2 regions of the Allobosea sp. LjRoot237 genome follow, and region 2 is predicted to be linked to the other one. Evidence: riboswitches for the same ligand, from Rfam matches in the RefSeq annotation. Region 2 holds a riboswitch; the other holds the start of a gene.
The links. Region 2 has a riboswitch for glycine ahead of gcvT (glycine cleavage system aminomethyltransferase GcvT). Riboswitches for the same ligand answer to the same signal wherever they lie in the genome.
Positions count from the first base shown of each region.

Region 1: it holds a riboswitch for glycine, as region 2 does, so the genes downstream of both, ACSQ24_RS21850 (hypothetical protein) here and gcvT (glycine cleavage system aminomethyltransferase GcvT) in region 2, are expected to answer to the same signal.

Region 1 covers NZ_CAXUQP020000001.1:4,476,654-4,483,875, forward strand. The annotation lists gene ACSQ24_RS21840 (DMT family transporter) at 1-8, shown strand, start outside; gene lhpI (cis-3-hydroxy-L-proline dehydratase) at 32-1,747, opposite strand; gene ACSQ24_RS21850 (hypothetical protein) at 1,756-2,010, opposite strand; glycine riboswitch at 2,147-2,247, opposite strand; gene minC (septum site-determining protein MinC) at 2,547-3,287, shown strand; gene minD (septum site-determining protein MinD) at 3,385-4,200, shown strand; gene minE (cell division topological specificity factor MinE) at 4,197-4,460, shown strand; gene ACSQ24_RS21870 ((R)-mandelonitrile lyase) at 4,693-5,106, opposite strand; gene ACSQ24_RS21875 (error-prone DNA polymerase) at 5,287-7,222, opposite strand, start outside.
Region 2 covers NZ_CAXUQP020000001.1:4,062,160-4,069,381, forward strand. The annotation lists gene gcvPB (aminomethyl-transferring glycine dehydrogenase subunit GcvPB) at 1-1,324, opposite strand, end outside; gene ACSQ24_RS19765 (endonuclease domain-containing protein) at 1,318-1,704, opposite strand; gene gcvPA (aminomethyl-transferring glycine dehydrogenase subunit GcvPA) at 1,917-3,260, opposite strand; gene gcvH (glycine cleavage system protein GcvH) at 3,407-3,781, opposite strand; gene gcvT (glycine cleavage system aminomethyltransferase GcvT) at 3,811-4,959, opposite strand; glycine riboswitch at 5,017-5,116, opposite strand; glycine riboswitch at 5,121-5,220, opposite strand; gene ACSQ24_RS19785 (hypothetical protein) at 5,296-5,913, opposite strand; gene ACSQ24_RS19790 (invasion associated locus B family protein) at 5,910-6,419, opposite strand; gene coxB (cytochrome c oxidase subunit II) at 6,784-7,222, shown strand, end outside.

The DNA.
Region 1 (7,222 bases), 410 kb from region 2:
AGGCGTGACCGTAGAATAGTGCCAGACAAATTCACCCTGGCCCGGCAAGCCAGGCCGGCAAACGGGCGGGTGCGATGCCTGTGAGGGCAGCCTCGATGCAGTCATCGAGGGTTCCGAGCCTCACCATGCAGCCGGAGAGCCCCGGCCCGTAATGGGCGTATTTGCCGGAGGTGGTCAGGACGACCTTGGCCTGCTCCGGGAAAACCGGGCGTGTGATCGAGCACCAGCAGAGGTCGGGAATGACGTCGACGCCGCTCTCGCGCAACCTCGTCATCGTTCCATCGGCCTCTGCCGCGGCCACGACCTCTCTCCCGGCCGTGATGATGACGGCGACGGTCTTTGCGAGAGGGCGGCCATCGAGACGCTCCGCGACGGCCCGGCACTCGTCGAGAGAGGCATGCGGACTGCCGATTGCGACGAGGTCGACATCCGAGGGGCCGCTGCTCAGCTTGCGCCAGCCGGCGGCAAGGTCTTCGCGCGTCACAAAAATCTCGTCCTCGGGAGTGCCGCTGAGGCTTTCCGCTTCCGGCGTGATGCCCTCGACATGCAGCATGGCTGCGGCGGAGGTCGTCCCGAAGGCGACGCAGAGCGCCTTGAGATCGTCCCGTGTCGGCCGGGTCTTCGCGAGGCCCTTGATCAGCGGGATTCGATCGGGCGAGGCGAGGCCGGCGAGATAGCCGATCAGGGGCCAGGCCGACGAGCTCGCGTTCTCCGGCAGGTCGATCCGGACCACGCGGCGCGCCCGCCGGCCTTCGTCGAGAAAAGCTCCGGCGCGTGGTGCCCGGCCGGTGACGGCGATGCAGAAATCCAGAAAGTCCGGGTGCTTCGCCGTCCGGGCTCCGAGCACGGAATTGGCGAAGATCACCGCATTCGATTCCGACCAGCCGATCGCTTCACCGAAACCCGGCGGATCCGGCAGGGAGTAGGGCGCGCAGGTGAAGCTCGCCTGGCATCCCATGCGCACATAGGCGTCGGCGAGACGCGTCGCCGGCTCGCCGAAATCGTGCGCCACGCCCTGACGGCGCCAGTTCGCATAATCGACCGAGATGGCGTTCATCGTCGTCGGAACGCGGGCGCGCGCTCCGAGCTCCTCCATCTTCTCGGCAAAGATCAGATTGGCCGGGCCGGCATAGATGCAGCCGTCGACATGGGCCCGCCTCACGTCAATGAGGTCGGTCGCCCCCTGCTGGCAGGCCATGGCGCAGATGATGCGCATCGCCTGCCGGGCAGCGATGCCCTCGGCCCCGGCGAGCATGCGATGGTCGGCAAGGGAAAGCTGCAGGTCGTCATGGGCCGTCGCGGAAAGAGGAATCCGCACACGCCCGCCATTCGCCCATATCCCGTCCGGTGCGATCGTCGCGTCCGTCGCGGCCGACAGGGCGGCAAAGGCCCCTTCCGAAAGGCGGATGACGGGGATGTGGCGCCCGAACATCTCCGAGGCGACGATTGCCCCGAGCGTCAGCGTGTCCTCCGGACCAGCGAAGATCAGGGCCGCAGGGTTCCTGCCCGAAAGTGCGAGTTCCAGCAGCACGCCCGAGCCGGAGCAGGAGCCTCGGCTGCTCGGCATCATCACGACCGCACCGGCGAGCGAGACGCCATGCGAGGGGTGATGCACGTCGATGACCACTCCCGTGGCGGGATCGACGCCGCCCCAGAAACTCAGGGCCTCGCTCAGGACGACGATCGGCCCGGCGGCGTTCCCGGGAGCGACCGCGATCCCGTTATCGTGTCGTGCGGCAGAGTTCATGGGACTGTTTAGCGGAAGCAGGTGTGGGATCGGAACAAGGTCAGGTGCAAGATCGCCCGTCCTCGCAGAAGTGATATCATCGAATGGGAGGCGCGTATTGAAGCAGCACTCGTCGTCCTGCGCTCGCTGTTCTCCGCCTGTCGCAAGCTGAAGCTGCCATGGCGATAGGGCGGGCAGCCGCGCCGGGCGAGGTTATAGGCGGTGGTGATGTCGGTAATGCCCGCGCCGATGACGGCGACGCGCGAGATGTCGGATGTGCTCATAGGTGCTCCTGCCCGCGCAATGCGGGTCGTCAGCACCCCCTCTGTCATTGGCCTGAGAGCTTCGTCGCGCCCAATCAGCTGGGCTGTCGACTTGCACCATCGGCGCAGAACTGCGGTTCTGCGTTTCAGAGTCGAATCATCGGCAGCGGTACGTTTTGCCTGAGAGTTTCCGGGGCGGTTGCTCCGTCGGCGCCGGTCCGATTTTGACGTCGGACCGATCTCTCCCGCTGCGGCAAGTGCTAGTTTGTCCGCCATTTCTGTCAAGCGCGATCTGGCCGAAGCATGACCGGGCTCGCCAACCTTCAGCGCCGACCGTTGGACAGCCACCGACTCGGCAAACCAATCCCGCAAGGCGTCTCCTTCATTGGTTTTAACGGCAGCGCATCAGCGCGATAAAATAGTAACATATTGATATATAATAGGTTTTTATCACATTTTGGCGCTTTTCCGGGCCGTTCTCCCCGATAATCGCCCGAGCGATTTACCGCTCGTTAACCATTCGATTCCTACATCTGAGCAACCGAAAATTTACCAAGATGACCGCCGTGTTAACCAAACCCCGGCCGATCCGCCTCAAGGGGCGATCCTATCTCGCGCTGACGCTGACACCCGAGCTGCCCTTCGAGGATTGGCTGGTGCGGCTCGACGATCTCGCCGGCCGCTCCGCCGGCTTCTTCCTGCGGCGCCCGGTCGTACTGGACGTCGAGGGCCTCGAGATCGACCGCGCGCAGCTGCGCGATCTCGTCGGCAAGCTCGGCGCGCGCAATGTCCGGATCATGGGGATCGAGGGCGCACGCCCCTCCATGCTCGGGAACGACCTGCCGCCGGCCATGTCGGGCGGAAAGGCGACCGGAGACATCGAGGAGCCAGCGGCCGAGCCGGCCAAGGAAGCCCCTGCCGCCGAGACCATGGCAGAGGCGCCCGCCACGCCGCTGCCCGCCAGGACCGCGCCGACGTCGCTCGTCGTCACCCAGCCGGTGCGCTCCGGGCAGTCGATCTTCTCCGAGGGCGATGTGACCATCGTCGGATCGGTCGCGTCCGGCGCGGAGGTCATCGCCGGCGGTTCGATCCATATCTACGGCACCCTGCGGGGGCGGGCGATGGCCGGCACGCTGGGCAATGCAGAGGCGCGCATCTTCTGCCGCAAGCTCGAGGCCGAGCTGGTCGGCATCGACGGCTACTACAAGACGGCCGAGGACCTGGAGCCGGGCCTGCGCGGTAAGCCTGCCCAGTTCTGGCTCGAAGGCGAAACCTTCACGGCCGGGTCAATCGCCTAGCGCGCTTTCCGTTCGACCGGAACCGGTCGAACGACAAGAATTCGCGCAACTCAAAATGTCGACCAAACAACGCGTCCACCGGAACTAGGAGAGGTCAATGGGCAAGGTCATCGTGGTCACATCGGGCAAGGGCGGCGTCGGCAAGACGACCTCCTCCGCCGCCCTGGGCGCGGCGCTGGCGCAAAACGGCGACAAGGTCGTGGTCGTCGACTTCGATGTCGGCCTGCGCAATCTCGACCTGATCATGGGTGCCGAGCGGCGGGTGGTCTACGACCTCGTCAACGTGATCCAGGGCGAGGCCAAGCTGACGCAGGCGTTGATCCGCGACAAACGAGTCGAGACGCTCTACCTGCTGCCGGCCTCGCAGACGCGCGACAAGGACAACCTCACCTCCGAGGGCGTCGAGAAGGTCATCGGCGCGCTGAAGAGCCATTTCGACTGGGTGATCTGCGACAGCCCGGCCGGCATCGAGCGCGGCGCCACCCTCGCCATGCGCCATGCCGACATCGCGATCGTGGTGACCAATCCGGAGGTCTCTTCGGTGCGCGATTCCGACCGCATCATCGGCTTGCTCGATTCGAAGACTCTGAAGGCCGAGAACGGCGAGCGCATGGAGAAGCATCTGCTCCTCACCCGCTACGACCCCGCCCGCGCCGAGCGCGGCGACATGCTGAAGGTGGACGACGTCCTCGAGATCCTGTCGATCCCGCTGCTCGGCATCATCCCGGAGAGCATGGACGTGCTGCGTGCCTCCAATATCGGCTCGCCCGTCACCCTGGCGGATGAGCGCAGCGCCCCGGCGCTCGCCTATTTCGACGCCGTGCGTCGCCTCAAGGGCGAGAACCTGCCGATGACCATCCCCGGCGAGAAGCGCGGCTTCTTCGGCAAGATCTTCGGAAGGAAAGCGGCATGAACCTGCGTCGTCTCTTCTTCCGCCCTCAGTCGGCTCCCGCGGCGCGCGAGCGCCTGCAGGTCCTGCTCGCCCATGAGCGCCTGTCGGCCGATGGTTCCGACCTCGTGACCAAGCTGCGCGACGAGATCCTGCGCGTGATCGCCAAGCATGTGCAGGTCGACGACGACAAGGTCACCGTCCGGATGGAGCGCGGACCCCAAGTCTCGACGCTCGCCGTCGACATCGAGATTCCATTCGATGCGGGCAAGAAGGCGGCCTGAGGGCCGCCTTTCCCTATTCGGATTCCTCTGCGAAAGGCCGATCGCCTGGGCTCCTCCCTTCCCCCTTGTGGGGAAGGGATGGGGATGGGGGTGGTGCCGCTTGGTGATCGTCGGCAGAAGACGAGGCTTGGCAGCAGCGACGGCGGCGTCTGGTTCAACCGGTCGCTCCGGCTTGGCGACCCCCACCCCTGCCCTCCCCACAAGGGGGAGGGGGTTTTTCCCTCCGCGCGCCTCACATCACCGCCGGCCCGCGGCCGTCGTATTCGGCGTCCGAGACCTTATCGAGCCAGTCGACGACCTTGCCGTCCAGGGCCTCCTGCACGGCGATATGTGTCATCGCCGTCTCCGGCCCGGCGCCGTGCCAGTGCTTCTCGCCCGGTGGAAACCAGACCACGTCACCCGGCCTGATCTCCTCGACCGGACCACCCCAGCGCTGCACCCGGCCGAAGCCCGCCGTGACGATCAGCGTCTGGCCGAGCGGATGGGTGTGCCAGGCCGTACGGGCACCGGGTTCGAAGGTGACGCTGGCGCCCTGCACGCGCTCGGGCGCATGCGGATTGAACAGCGGATCGATGCGGACAGTGCCGCTGAACCAATCGCTCGGGCCTTTCGCCGAAGCCCTTGTCCCGGCGCGGATGATGTTCATGGGCTATCTCCTTAGGCCTGCGTTCGCGAGCGAATTCGATGCCGGCACTCTAGGACGCTTTCGCTCAAGGCTGCACCGTCATTGCGAGCGCAGCGAAGCAATCCAGGGGCGGCAGCGCTCTACGCCTCCCTGGATTGCTTCGTCGCTGCGCTCCTCGCAATGACGGCTGTGTTCCCGGCCTCAATGGAAATCGCGCGACTTCGGCAGGATGCGGACATTGCGCGGGTGGCGCGCCCGCGGGATCTGCGGATGCTGGAATTCGTCGGCCCGGGTGAGCACGATCTCGGCGCGATGGGTGTCAGACAGGCTGAGCAACTCGGCCGAGCGATCGACGACGCGTTTCGCCATCAGGTGGATCACGTTCTCCGGGCTCTTCTGCACCCTGCCCTCGACGAGGAGCAGCCGCGCCGCCATGACTTCGCGGCGGAAGCGCTCGAAATCGCGGGCCCAGAGCACGACATTGGCGATGCCGGTCTCGTCCTCCAGCGTGATGAAGATGGCATTGCCCTTGCCGGGGCGCTGGCGCACCAGCACGACGCCGGCGACGCTGGCCCAGCTCCCGTCGCGCATGGCTGAAATCTGCTCGCAGCTGGCGATGCACTCACGGGCGAAGCGGGGTCGCAGCAGGCCCATCGGATGGCCCTTCAGCGAGAGCCGCGCCGTCTGGTAGTCGGCGACGACGTGCTCGGCTAGCGGCATCGTAGGCAGTGCAGCGGCCTGCTCGGCGCCGAGCTCGCGTGCCTGCGCCACCTCGAACAGCGGCAGCGCCTCGTCGTCCGGCAGGCGGCGCACCGCCCAGAGCGCCTCGCGCCGATCCAGTCCCATTGAGCGGAAGGCATCGGCATCGGCGAGCAGGCGCATGGCGCGGGCCGGCAAACGGGCGCGACGAGCGAGTTCCTCGACATCGCGATAGCCCTCGCCGCGCGCGCCGGCGAGGCGCTCCGCCCACTCCTCCTTGAAGCCGTCGAGCTGGCGCAGGCCGAGCCGCAGCGCCCAGCGATTCTTCCCCCTCCCCCCGCTTGCGGTGGGGAGGGCCGGGGTGGGGGGCAGTGCCGCTCGGCGCGACATAGACAAATCGTCGAGCCCTGCTTTCCGCCCCCCCATCCCTAACCCTTCCCCACCGCAAGCGGGGGGAAGGGGATCGCCCCCACCCTCCAGCGATGGTCTCTCAGGGCCGCTCACCTCCTCCAGCAGATTGTCCCAGGCGCTAAAGTTCACATCGATCGGCCGCGGCTCGACGCCGCCAACCTCCTGCGCCTCCCGGACGATCTGGGCCGGAGCGTAGAAGCCCATGGGCTGCGAGTTCAGCAGCGCCGCGGCGAAGATCGCCGGGTGGTGGCATTTCAGCCAGGAGGAGACATAGACCAGCTTGGCGAAGGAGGCGGCGTGGCTTTCGGGAAAGCCGTAGCTGCCGAAGCCCTTGATCTGCTCGAAGCAGCGCTGGGCGAAGTCGCGCTCATAGCCGCGCCCGACCATGCGCTCGACCATCATCGCCTCGTAATTGCCGATGGTGCCGGCATTGCGGAAGGTCGCCATCGCCTTGCGCAGGCCGTTGGCCTCGATGTCGCTGAACTTCGCCGCGACCATGGCCAGACGCATGGCCTGTTCCTGGAAGAGCGGGACTCCTTCCGTCTTGTTGAGTACCTCATAGAGTTCGTCGGGCGGGCCATGCTCCGGCGAGGGCGACGGATAGGTCACATCCTCGATCCCGGCGCGCCGCTTCAGATAGGGGTGGACCATATTGCCCTGGATCGGGCCGGGGCGGACGATCGCGACCTGGATGACGAGATCATAGAGCTTTCGCGGCTTCAGGCGCGGCAGCATGTTGATCTGCGCCCGGCTCTCGACCTGGAAGACACCGAGGGATTTGCCCTCGCAAAGCATGTCGTAAGTCTCGTCGTCCTTCTGCGGGACATCCGCGAGCCCCAGATCGATCTCCTCTTTATCGCGCAGCAGGTCAAAAGCCTTGCGGATGCAGGTCAGCATGCCCAATGCGAGCACATCGACCTTCATCAGGCCGACAGCGTCGATGTCGTCGCGGTCCCATTCGATGAAAGTGCGGTCGTCCATCGCGGCGTTGCCGATCGGCACGGTCTCGTCGAGGCGGCCGCGCATC
Region 2 (7,222 bases):
TCATCGGGTGATAGCCCTCGTCGATCATCGCCTTGGCGAAGTCGAGCGTCGAGACGCCGGTGCCCTTCAGCCACTCGTCGTCGAACAGCGCCTCGTGCATCGAGGGGTGGTCGGGGAAGGGCAGCGACATCAGGTCGGCGAGGCCGGCGCGGATGTAGTTGGCGTTGAGGACGGCGTCCTCCGAGGCCTGCTTCATGCCGTCGGCGCCATGGCTCAGCATATAGGCGAGCGCCCGGACATACATGCCCATCTGGCCGTGGAAGGCGGTCATGCGACCGAAGGGGTCGCTACCATCCGGCGCATCGGCCTTGTGCTCGACGAGGCGCGACTTGCCGTTCTCGGCATGGATGAAGGGCACGGGCGCATAGGGAGCAAGGCGCTCCGAAAGCACGACGGGACCGGCGCCGGGGCCGCCGCCGCCATGCGGGGTCGAGAAGGTCTTGTGCAGATTGATGTGCATGGCGTCGACGCCGAGATCGCCAGGCCTAGCCTTGCCGACGATCGCGTTGAAGTTGGCGCCGTCGCAGTAGAAATAGGCGCCAGCCTCATGCATCGCCGCGGCGATCTCGACAATCTGCGGCTCGAAGATGCCGCAGGTGTTCGGGTTGGTCAGCATGATCGCGGCGACGTCGGGGCCGAGCAGCGCCTTGACGTCCTCGACCGCGACCGTGCCGTCGTCGCGCGCCGGCACCGACTTGACGGTGAAGCCGATCAGCGCCGCGGTCGCCGGATTGGTGCCATGGGCCGATTCGGGCACGAGCACGACATTGCGGGTCGCGCCTTCGCCCTTGGCGGCGATCGCGGCCTTGATCGCCATCATGCCGCAGGCCTCGCCGTGGGCGCCGGCCTTCGGCGAGAGCGCCACGGCCGGCATGCCGGTCAGCGTCATCAGGTAGCGCGCGAGCTCGAGCATGACGTCGAGCGCGCCCGGCACGGTCGAGACCGGCTGGAGCGGGTGCACGTCGGAGAAGCCCGGCAGCCGCGCCACCTTCTCGTTGAGGCGGGCATTGTGCTTCATCGTGCAGGAGCCGAGCGGGAACAGCCCGGTGTCGATGCCGTAGTTCTTCTGGCTGAGGCGCACATAATGGCGCATCGTCTCGGGTTCGGAGAGGCCGGGCAGGCCGATCTCGCTTTGGCGGGCATGCTTGCCGAGGCGGCTCTTGAATGGTGCCGGCTTGTCGATGTCGACGCCTGTCGACTCGTGATGGCCGATCTCGAAGATCAGCGGCTCGATCTGCTGCAGCGCGCGATTGCCGGTGAAGGTCTCGCGGCCGTGGTCCACAGTGGAGCCAGCCTGGGTGGGACGTCCCTGACGGTTCAGCATTCCATGTCTCCGGTTCGGTTGGAGATGTCGTGAACGGCGCGGAAGATCGTTTCGACGACGCCATCGAGATTGTCGGTGAGTTCGTGATTCCAGAAGCGGATGACGCGAAAGCCTTGCGCTGCCAAGTAGGCTGTGCGCCGCGCATCACGCGCAGCAGCATTGGGCAGACCATGCTGACCGCCATCAAGTTCGACCACGAGCTTTGCGCCAAAATGGACGAAGTCAGCGAAATAGGGCCCCATCGGCGCCTGACGGCGAAAATGGCCACCCGACACGTCCATCTGTTTCAGATGCAGCCAGAGGCATTTCTCCGCCGGCGTCGCCTCGCGGCGCAGGCGGCGAGCGTTTGCAGTGCGCGGGTCCTTGCGAATCGGAGCCATACGCCTTTCCCCTTCACGATGAAGCGAAACAGCCGATGACGCGCGCAACGCCTCCCCTCCCCCCGCTTGCGGTGGGGAGGGTTGGGGTGGGGGGCAGTGCCGCTCGGGGCCACGTTGAAAGAATAGATTGGCCCTGCTTTGCGGCCCCCCATCCCTAACCCTTCCCCACCGCAAGCGGGGGGAAGGGGACAGGTCGCGCTCTGTAGCCGCGGTCACGCCAAAACCTCGCCCAGCGCCTTGGCGAAGGCCGCTCGATCTTCATCCGTGTTCACTTCGGTATTGGCGACGATCAGGAGATCGTCGAGCCCGGCGCCGGGCCTCAGGCGCGAGGCCGGCACGCCGGCGAGGATGCCCTTGGCGGCCATGGCTTCGACGACCTCAGCTGCCGGCTTGGAAAGCTTCAGCGTGAATTCGTTGAAGAAGGTTTCGTTGACAACTTCGACGCCCTTCACCCCGGCAAGTGCGTCGGCGAGCTTCACCGCATTGGCGTGGTTGAGTTCGGCGAGGCGCGACAGGCCGGCCTGGCCGAGCAGCGTCATGTGGATGGTGAAGGCCAGCACGCAGAGGCCGGAATTGGTGCAGATGTTCGAGGTCGCCTTGTCGCGGCGGATATGCTGCTCGCGGGTCGAGAGCGTCAGCACGAAGCCGCGGCGGCCATCGGCGTCGACGGTCTCGCCACAGAGCCGGCCCGGCATCTGGCGGATATATTTCGACTTGGCGGCGAAGAGGCCGACATAGGGGCCGCCGAAGTTCAGCGCATTGCCGATCGACTGGCCCTCGCCGACGACGATGTCGGCATCCTGGGCGCCGGGCGGCGTCACCGCGCCGAGCGAGACGACCTCGGTGAAGACCGCGATCAGCAGCGCGCCATGGGCATGGGCCTTGTCGGCGATCGGCTTGAGATCGCGCAGATTGCCGAAGACGTCGGGCGACTGGACGACGACGCAGGAGACGCTGTCGTCGATCTGGCTGAGAATATCCTCGGTGGCGCGGACATCGGGCTTCAACGCCACGACCTCGTCGTTCGCCATCTCGGACAGCGTCTCGACGACCTGGGTGTAGTGCGGGTGCAGGCCGCCGGAGAGCACCGCCTTGCGCCGCCTGGTGACGCGGTGCGCCATCAGCACCGCCTCGGCGGTGCCGGTCGAGCCGTCATACATCGAGGCGTTGGCGACTTCCATGCCGGTCAAGCCTGCGACCTGCGTCTGGAACTCGAAGAGATATTGCAGCGTGCCCTGGGCGATCTCGGGCTGGTAGGGCGTGTAGCTGGTCAGGAATTCCGAGCGCTGGATCAGATGGTCGACCGTCGCCGGGACATGGTGCTTGTAGGCGCCCGCCCCAACGAAGAACGGTACCGCGCCGGCGGCCGTGTTCTTCGCCGACAGCCGCCCGAGGATGCGCTCGACTTCGAGCTCGCCCTTGGCGCGCGGCAGGTCGAGCGGCTCTTTCAGCAGCTTGCCGGCGGGCACATCGGAGAAGAGCGCGTCGACATCGGGGACGCCGATGCGCGCGAGCATGTCCTCGCGGTCGGTCTCGGTCAGGGGGAGATAGCGCATTCCGGTTTCCAGTCCTCGATCGATGCGGCGGGCCACCGCCCGTCATGCTCGGGCTTGACCCGAGCATCTCTTCAACCAGTGCCTTCTCGTCCGGAGATTCTCGGATCTCCGCTGCGCTCCGTCCGAGAATGACGCGTCCCGACGCCTCAAAGCGTCTTGACGTAGTCCTGGTACTCGGCCTCGCTCAGCAGGCCCTCCAGCTCGGCAGCGTCCGTGAGCTTGAGCTTGACGAACCAGCCCTTGCCGGCCGGGTCCTCGTTGACCGTGCCGGGCGCAGCCTCGAGCTCGCTGTTGACGGCGACGACCTCGCCGGAGACCGGCGCATAGACTTCGGAAGCTGCCTTGACGCTCTCGACCACGGCGGCCTCACCGCCCTTGGTCAGCGCCTTGCCGACCGAAGGCAGCTCGACGAAGACGACGTCGCCGAGCTGACCCTGGGCGTAGTCGGTGATGCCGACCGTGCCGGTATCACCCTCGATGCGGATATATTCGTGGTCCTTGGTGTAGCGGGTCTCGGCCATGGGTTTCCTCCGGCGAAAAGGGATGAAGCTCAGCGCTTGTAGCGGTTGGGGACGAAAGGCATGGCGGCGACGGTCGCCGCCAGCGGCTTGCCGCGCACGATCAGGTCGAGCTTCGTGCCGGGAGCAGAATGCTCCCGGGCGACGTAGCCCATAGCGCAGGGGCCGTTCAGGGTCGGGCCGAAACCGCCAGAAGTGACTTTGCCGACGATGGTGCCGTCGGCGGTCGCGATCTCCGCTCCCTCACGCGCCGGAGCGCGGCCTTCCGGCAGCAGGCCGACGCGGATGCGGGCCGGCTTCTCGGCGAATTCGCGCTGGATGCGCGCCGCGCCCGGGAAGCCGCCTTCCTCGCGCCGGCGCTTCTGGATCGACCAGTTGAGCGCCGCCTCGACCGGCGAGGTCGTGGTGTCGATGTCATGGCCGTAAAGGCAAAGCCCGGCTTCGAGCCGCAGCGAATCGCGGGCACCGAGGCCGATCGGCTTGACGCGCATGTCGAGCAGGAGCGCGTCCCAGATCTCGCCGATGCGGTCGGCCGCAGCGGAAATCTCGTAGCCGTCCTCGCCGGTGTAGCCGGAGCGGCTGACATTGGCCTTGACCCCGCCGAGCTTCATCGTGCGCAAGGTCATGAAGCCCATCTCGGCCGCTTCGGGATTGAGCGCCGCCAGCGCTTCCTCGGCCTTCGGCCCCTGCAGGGCGATCAGGCCGCGATGCTCGGCTTTGACCAGCTTCACATTGGCCGGCAGGCGCGCCTCGATATGAGCGTAGTCGGCGATCTTGCAGGCGGCGTTGACGACGAGCAGCAGCGCGCCGTCCTCGTCGGGATCGGCCGAGCGCGTCACCATGAGATCGTCGAGAATGCCGCCGTCCTCGTTCAGCAGCTGCGAATAGCGCTGCTTGCCGGGCGGCAGGTTGACGATATCGGCCGGGATCAGCGCCTCGAGGGCGCGGGCCGTGGTCTCATGGTCGGGACCGACGAGGAAGGCCTGGCCCATATGCGAGACGTCGAACAGGCCGGCACTCTCACGCGTCCAGTTGTGCTCGGCCATGATGCCAGCCGGGTACTGGACCGGCATGTCGTAGCCCGCGAACGGCACCATGCGCGCGCCTGCCGCAACGTGGCGGGCATGAAACGGCGTCTTGAGCAGCGGCTCGGTGCTTGCAGTCTCGGCTTCGGCAGCCATGGCATCCCTTCCAGAGTCGAGCGCGAGCCCCGGACGGAATCGTCCGGAGCGCGCCCCCTCTGTCTCGGGACCTGAGAGATTTCCCCGCCAGGCTTAAAGCCTTGGGCGAGTTACCCCCGTCGGTGGGCGAGCCTAAAAGGCCCGCCACTTTCCAGAGCGCCAATTCCCACGCGGTCCGTTTGCCTGAGCGTTTCCGGGGCGGTTGCGCCTTCGGCGCCGGGTCCGGACAAGTCCGGCTCCGGTCTCTCCCGCGGGGATGATGCGGCTGAGCCAGCAATAGACGAGCGAGGGGCCGAGTCAATCGGCCCCCTGCCTCAGTTCACGGCAGCGTGCTGCTTATCTGCGCCGGCGCCGTGCCGGCTCGCCGCCGCCGGTGCTCAACCCGACGATGATCTCGACCTCGCCGGAGCCAGGCGGGACAACGATGTTGCCCTCGACATGCGAGAAGTCGGCACCGGTCTGGCCGGAGGGGATCGCCCCGCCGACACGGGCGCTACGGCGCGCGATGACCTGGTTATTGCGCATCACCTGGGTGATCAATGTCGCGCCATAGCTGCCGGCGCCACCGGCCGGGCCAATCAGGATACGCCCCTCGACGCCGACCTTGAGGGTGAAGCCGCCATCCTTGTTGGCCTGGGTACACTCGCGCGCGGTGGTGGTGATCGAGACCTGGCTGCGCAGGCTGCCGCTGTCCTGCCCCGACTGGGCGCGGATCGCGGCGCCGCCATCGGCGATGATCACCGAGGGGCAGATGAAGTTGACCTCATCGTCGGTCGGCAGCTGATTGGGCGCCGGCGGCGTGGTCGACTGGAACATGAGGATATTGCCGAGCTTCTGCGTGGTGCTGGGCTCGCCCGTGCTCGAGGAGCCGGAAGAGCCGCAGCCGGCGAGTGCGAGCGCCAGGCCGGCAGGCAGAATGAACCGGCCGATACGGCCAGCAAAGCGATCAATCACGGCAAAGCCTCCACGCCGGGGCCGAATCCGTTGAGCGAAACCGGAATTCCGACCCCTTCCTCCGGCGTCTGAAACACGATGAATGTGGCGCTCTTACCAGTCTTGAGCTGACCGAGCAGGGTATCGTCCATCACGACCTCGGCGACACAGCCGGTCGTCAGGCAGCGCACGAAGCCGGCGCGGCCGATATCCTTGTCGTCGATCTTGAGGCCGAGGCCGGAGGGCAGCAGCACGCCGAGCGGCGCGACCACGCGCAGCAGACGGCTCTTCTGGTCAGCCGTCTTCAGCACGATCACCAGCAAGGTGAGGTTCGGCCGATCCTCGGCGGCGACGTTCTGCACGAGCGCGCATTGCTCGGCCTTGGCGCCGGGCGGGGTCTCGCAGCGCATCTGCCAGTCGCCATGGGTGGAACGCACCGCACCCTGCGCAAGGGCAGGCACAGCCGAAAGCCAGCCGAAGCCTAGGACGGCGAGCGCCGCGGCCACGGGACCGATAGATAAGCGCATCCGTGTCCTCCTCTCCTGATGGACATGGGGATGCACGCATACCCATGTCGAACGGCGCCCCCGCCATGCGAGAATGCGTTCCGACCATGCGTCCCGATTCCTGTCAAGGCGAAGCATCATAAGCGCCCGCGCGGCGGACTCGACGCTGGCAGCGTCGACCGGCCGCCCGCCGCCCATGCGCATGTCGCGTACTTATGCCGCACGGACTGCGTCACAGCCTGTCATTGTCCCACTGGCGCAAGCGTGATCTTTGATTTATCGCAATGCCGAACAACCGGGGTGGCCAGACGTGGCCGTCCCGGCGCGCCTGCCTTGAAGCTGACCGAGGCAGATCGCGCGGCATCAAAGGAGCTATGTCGGACCGATGCGATTTGTGACCACTCCTCTCAGGAACGCGCTGGCGGCCCTCGCTGCAGCTCTGGCAGCGTTTTCGCCGGCCGCCGCATCGGCCCAGAACGGCATGCCGCAGCCCTGGGAGCTGAATCTGCAGCCGGCTGCGACCGAGGTCGCGACGTTCATCCACTGGTTCCATGACTCGGTGAACGTACTCATCTTCATCATCACGCTCTTCGTGCTGGGGCTGCTGATCTATGTCGCCTGGCGCTTCAACGAGAAGCGGAACCCAGTCGCCTCGAAGACGACGCACCACGCGCTGCTCGAAGTGGCCTGGACGATCATCCCCGTTCTGATCCTGGTCGTGATCGCGATCCCCTCCTTCCGCCTGCTCAAGCTGCAGCTCGAGATTCCGCAGGCCGACATGACCGTGAAGGTCACCGGCAAGCAGTGGTACTGGTCCTACGAGT